DNA from 2 places in the Lysinibacillus sp. SGAir0095 genome. Region 1 is predicted to be linked to the other one. Evidence: riboswitches for the same ligand, from Rfam matches in the RefSeq annotation. Region 1 holds a riboswitch; the other holds the start of a gene.
What was found. A riboswitch is a leader RNA that binds a small molecule or an ion and turns the genes downstream of it on or off. The one in region 1 is predicted to bind FMN.
Positions count from the first base shown of each region.

Region 1 (3,187 bases):
GGTCGGTTCTCATTGACTTGTTTTTCCTTTTTTCATTCCTTGGCATAATGTAGCCTTTTCGTTGACCAGCTTTATCATATTTAGGGAATTGGGTGACTGAACAGGCTGCTGGCAGACTATTAACTCCTTTTATTTCTTTCTATTGTCCACGACACTGTTTCTCGAGGACTATTAACTCCTCTTCCTCATGTTTATTGTCCACGACACCGCTTATCAAGGACAACGAACTCCTCTTCCTCCTGTCTATTGTCCTCGACTCGCCTTCTCGCGGACCATTAACTCCTCTTTCTCCCGTTTATTGTCCACGACTCACCATCTCGCAGACTATTAGCTCCTCTTCCACACGTCTATTGTCCATGACACTGCTTATCAAGGACAACGAACTCCTCTTTCTCCCTTTTATTGTCCACGACTCACCATCTCGCGGACTATTAGCTCCTCTTCCACACGTCTATTGTCCATGACACCGCTTATCAAAGACAACGAACTCCTCTTTCACCTGTCTATTGTCCTCGACACATTTTCTCACGGACTAGTTACTCCTCCGCTTTTAACTTTGTCACAAGCCCCCTACTCCCGGACTACCACTTTCAAGCTTTTCTTGTCAGCAATTCAGCCTCTTCTTTCCCTATTGTCTTCACTTTCCAGAAATTCCACCTCATTAATAAATTGGTGTCAACAACTAAAAAAGCTGCTCATTAAGTCATACAAGCGACTTAACGAACAGCTTTGAAATACTCTATTTATAATAAATATTGTGCTCTTTGATTATCGATCCATACTTTCATTGTACGGAACAGTAAGATTATAATAACCATAAGCATAATACCTTTTACAACGTTAAACGGTAGGATACCTAAAATAATTGTTTCTTTCATGTCGAACTCACCCCAACCAAGGAAGTAAGTGTACATAGGCAAAAATGCTAGATAGTTTAATAGGCTCATACCAACTGACATGATGATTGTGCCGGCAACTAAACCAAAGCTTAACCCTTTAATTGATGGGAATTTTTTATAAATGTAGTAGACAGGTAAAATGAATAAAAGGCCCGTTGCAAAGTTTGCCATGTGCCCCACAGGAACTCCTGTTGGCGTACCCGAGAAAATCCAGTCTAAAATGTTTTTAAATAATTCTACTAAAATACCCGCAACCGGTCCCATTGTGATTGCTGCAATCAATGCAGGTACATCACTGAAATCAATCTGTAAAAATACTGGGAACCATGGCAATGGAAAGTTTAGTAGCATTAAGATAAATGAGATACTACTTAACATTGCGATTGTTACGAACGAACGTAACTTAAGCTTTTGATTAAACATAATCAATCTCTCCTCTTTGCTGATTCAACTTAGCTAGAAGAAAGGACAGCCTTTCGATTATTCCTTCAATGAAAAAATAAAATCCCTTACGCAAGTTGCATAAGGGAGAAAATAGGCACATTGAAAACAAGAAAAATTGTACGTTAAATCAAGTATCTCATGTAAGATAAAAAAGATACTCAAAAAACAGTAAAGCAATTACGAATTTTTCGCAAGAGCGTTACCTTAACATACAGTTTCCCTTCGAATAACGAAAAAAGACCGTACCTTCACCTTCTCCCATCCAGACTATACTGTCGGCTTTGGAATCGCACCAAATCCTGCTCAAAATCAAGCTCGCGGGCTGAAGAAACTATAGGCAACATCCTCCAAGTAAATGGTCGGAAGTTGCAATTTCTATCACCGCCGGTCGGGAATTACACCCTGCCCCGAAGATGAATCAATATTTAATTTGTTGTTACAGTCTCATTATATCTCGAGTTTGAGATGATGTAAAGATGTAAAAGCGATGAAAACCTACTCAATTACTATACATTTTTCGTCATTTATTGTTGAATAACCGTCCAATATGAGACCTCATTTGCTCCAACAGGCATCGGAAGTGGCTCTGTAAAGCTAAATCCTTGCCACTCTGTTTGAACAATATTTTCAAATTGAACCTGCATATCGAAATTCGCAGCTGTTAACAAAATCCCCTCAATCATTTGCATCGCTTGAACTTGATCGAAAGCATCTAAATCGATTTCCTCAGTAAATCTTACGGTTGCAATTTGACCTTTTGCAGTTATTTCAAAATCAATATTCGGTAATATTACAGACTGATATATATCATTCGTCTCTTCTTTCATAGCCGTAATCGCTTCTTCTACTGTTGAAAAAGCTTCTCTAAAATTTGGCGCTAAATATGTTGTTCCATCCGTTTGGGTATGTCTAAAGTAATTATACTGAGTTGATTCACCCACTAATGCAATTGGTGTACTTGGCTCCCCAACTTCACTAAATTCAAAAGCAGAGCCTTCTTGATTTAATAGTGCTGCTTCCTCGTAAGAATCGCCAAATGTATCAATTAGAGTAGCAAAATAAGTTGTCAGGGAAGCTGGAGCTATATCGTAAGGTTGATCGTTCGGTAATGTGTGAATCACTTGATCACCTAACTCAGTAATCGTTCCAGCATATGGATGATATTCGCTAAAGCCTATCGCACTTTCCATAAAGAGTGGTGCATAATGATTATATAGTTCTACCCCAGTTGGTGTAATATCTCCAAAATCCTGTTGAATTCTATCATTCGGAATTAATACCGTAACAGGTAAGCTATCTGCTGCATCACTAGCTAATCCCAACTTAAACACCGTATTTCCCACAAGCTCTTCTGGGTAAACTGCCGTACGAAGGTCCCCACTCTCTGCGTTGAATATAGCCATATCAGCGCTAGATTCTTCAGCACTCGATTCCGAACTTTTCATCTCTTGCTCCATATCCCTTGCTTCACTTACTTCCGTACTTGCACTTTCCTCTACAGAATCCGTTGAAGAATATTGATTTATAAAGGACGGTATTAATATCGCCAGTAAAAAGACTGCAGCGATTGAAACAGCAATTGGAACCCACTTAAACTTTCTACTTTGACCTGTATTATGATTATTGGTACTTAAAGGCTCATCATCAAAAAGACCGTCTTCTTTAAGACGATTGAATACGTCTTGTTTTGAACGTTGATCATGAATCTTTGGTACTTTCTCAAGCAAGTCTTCTATTTTTTTGTCTTCCCATTTATCATGACTCATTGTGATTTGCCTCCTTCGCTTCAGTCGTATTTGTCAATATTTCACGGAGCTTATTTATCGCTCGATGCTGGGTAGTTT
Region 1 covers NZ_CP028083.1:1,590,476-1,593,662, reverse strand. Annotated here, with positions in the region: gene C1N55_RS07850 (ECF transporter S component) at 744-1,322, opposite strand; FMN riboswitch at 1,590-1,762, opposite strand; gene C1N55_RS07845 (hypothetical protein) at 1,868-3,109, opposite strand; gene C1N55_RS07840 (RNA polymerase sigma factor SigX) at 3,099-3,187, opposite strand, start outside.

Region 2 (3,187 bases), 1.9 Mb from region 1:
AATTTTTCATGAATGGTTTCCTTGCCATGCAGAATGATTGTTTCATCACCGAAAATAAGTGATGTTTTTTCGCGATTAATATTTTGTGTAATGGAAACAATGCTTGGGTCAATTTTTAGCATGCGTTCGATTAATTCATCTTTATGTGGAATGTCTTTTCTTGTCGTTACTAAACAAACTTGAGTTTCTCCAGTTTGCATGGCTGTACGAACCACAATTGTTCTGACTAATCCGTCTAAAGTTTTCCCGTCATAAATTGAGATATTTAGCTTTTGCAATATTTTACGTGTTGCAACTGTTATTTTCGATGTTAATGGATGCTGAACAGTACAGTCATTGATGTTCAACAGTTTGTTTGTTCCTTCAGTATAAAGGCCAGCGTAAACACGTTTTCCTTCTTTACGAACCTGGAAGGAGCTCTTATTGCGGTAATGCCAAGGGTTGTCCATTCCAATCGTTGGTCGAATATCTGTCGTTTCAGCAATAGGTTTCACGTATTTTTCTAGAGATTGTACAACCATATCTCGTTTTTCTTTTAGTTGTCCCTCATATGTTAAATGCTGGAGTTGACACCCACCACACTCGTTATATACAGGGCAGCTTGGTTCTTGTCGCTCTTTAGAAGCTTTTCGTACATTTAAAATGTCTGCTTCTGCAAAACTACGTTGTACCTTGGAAACTCTTACTGTTACTTCTTCACCTGGTAATGCTCCCTTAACAAACACCACATTGCGTTTATAAAAGCCAACACCTTCTCCATTAATCCCTAATCTTTTTATGGTTAAAGGAAATTTCTGTCCAATTTCCATCATCACTTTATCGCTCAAAAGCGTTCACGTCCTTTAATAAGTTCATCTAAACATTATAACGAAGCTGTAACTTAAAGCAAATGGCTAAATATTTCCTAACATATTCGAGTGATTCCTTTTTACTGAAAATAGAGTTATTCGATTGCTTATTGGATATATTTTGCGATTCATGATATCGTTAAAAGCAATTAAATAAAAAATTCCTTCGGGGTCGGGTGAAATTCCCAATCGACGGTGATGAAGCAAAGCTTCTAAGCCCGTGAGCTCTTATGAGCAGGATTTGGTGCAAATCCAAAGCCGACAGTATAGTCTGGATGGGAGAAGGAGTATAAGTGCAAACTTGGTTAACGTTAAGAGTATTTTCGATATTCGCCAAGTTCTATTAGGAAAACCATTAAAATTTGATTTTTTGATGGTCTTATTTGTTATGATTTTTTCCTGTACTTACTCATCCCGTCACCCGAATGACGGGATTTTTTATTTGATGAATGCTTTAAGTAAATATTGTCCTTCGGGGTCGGGTGAAATTCCCAATCGACGGTGATGAAGTAAATGCTTCTAAGCCCGTGAGCTCAGATAATGAGCAGGATTTGGTGTGAGTCCAAAGCCGACAGTATAGTCTGGATGGGAGAAGGATGAATTGTGGCACTTTTTGAAAAGATGATTTCAAAAAGCTTTTTAGCTATGCCATGAATACTCCCAAACTCCTTAGGATTTCTAAGGGGTTTTTATTTTTAAAATTAGAAATGAGGTGAGTAGATGTTTACGGGCATTATTGAAGATCAAGGAAAAGTAACGGCTATTAAAAAAGATGTGAACAGTATGCAAATAACGATTGCAACAAAGAAAATAGTCTCAGATGCACACTTAGGGGACAGCATTGCAGTAAATGGAGTATGTCTAACAATTACACAGTTTAACAATGAAGAAATGACTGTCGATGTAATGCCGGAAACAGTGATGGCAACAACTATCCATGCACTGAAAATAGGGGATTATGTTAATTTAGAGCGTGCGATGAGTGCAAATGGCAGATTTGGAGGACATCTTGTTTCAGGACATGTTGATGGAGTAGGAACCATTAAAAGTAAAAGACCTGTTTCCAATGCTGTCTACATTGAAATTGAAGTGGCAAAGGAATTACTAACAAATTGTATTCCGAAAGGCTCTATTACGATTGATGGAACTAGTCTTACACTTTTTAAAGTTACAGATAGTAATGTAACAATCTCACTCATTCCCCATACTTACGGAGAAACGATTTTGGGACATAAAGGTGTAGGGGAAAGGGTCAATATAGAAACAGACATGCTTGGAAAGTATGTTTTGCATCATTTAAGAAAGACAGAACAAACTTCAAATATCACTATGGAATTTTTAAGACAAAATGGATTCTAAATGGGAGGTGTTTCCACATGCTTAATACAATAGAAGAGGCTTTGCTGGATTTGAAATCAGGGAAGATTGTTATTGTAGTGGATGATGAAAATCGTGAAAATGAAGGAGATTTAGTCGTACTTGCTGAGTATGCAAACCCTGAAAACGTTAACTTTATGGCTACATATGGGCGTGGGTTAATTTGCACTCCGATACAAAAGGAACTTGCAAAAAAATTAGAATTGCCAGCAATGGTTGAAAACAACACAGATAATCATCAAACCGCATTCACAGTGAGCGTAGACCATATTGATACAACAACCGGTATTAGTGCTTACGAGCGATCATTTACAATTCTTCAGATGATTAATGAAAAGGCAACATCAAGTCAATTTAGAAGACCCGGGCATGTCTTTCCATTAGTTGCAAAAGCGGGTGGAGTCCTAGAAAGAAGGGGCCATACCGAAGCGGCAATAGATTTGGCAAAAGCATGCGGAAGTTATCCGGCAGGCGTTATTTGTGAAATTATGGGGGATGACGGAGAAATGTTACGTTTAGATGGTTTAATGAGTTTTGCCATTCAGCATGGCTTAAAACTCATCTCCATTGAAGATTTGGTGCACTATTGTGAAAAACGTAATAACAACAATATTTTAATCAGTGAGTAAAACTCTAAAAATTAAGGATTTCGAAGGGAGCTTATAAAATGGGAAAATTATTTGAAGCAAATTTAATCGGGACAGATTTAAGAATAGGGATTGTGGTTGGTCGTTTTAATAATTTTATTACTTCACAATTAGTTGATGGCGCATTGGATGGTCTAAAAAGACATGGCGTAGCAGAAGGAAATATTGATATTGCTTGGGTACCAGGGGCTTTTGAAGTACCCTTTATCGCAAAACAAATGGTGGAAACAGGGGAGTATGATGCAGTTATTGGACTAGGTACTGTTATTCGTGGCTCAACAACTCACTACGATTATGTGAACAATGAAGCTGCAA
Region 2 covers NZ_CP028083.1:3,464,030-3,467,216, reverse strand. Annotated here, with positions in the region: gene rlmD (23S rRNA (uracil(1939)-C(5))-methyltransferase RlmD) at 1-809, opposite strand, end outside; FMN riboswitch at 1,007-1,139, shown strand; FMN riboswitch at 1,313-1,449, shown strand; gene ribE (riboflavin synthase) at 1,569-2,207, shown strand; partial or broken gene ribB (3,4-dihydroxy-2-butanone-4-phosphate synthase) at 2,225-2,812, shown strand; gene ribE (6,7-dimethyl-8-ribityllumazine synthase) at 2,893-3,187, shown strand, end outside.
Region 2: linked by a shared signal. The riboswitch ahead of ribE (riboflavin synthase) and the one ahead of C1N55_RS07850 (ECF transporter S component) in region 1 are both predicted to bind FMN.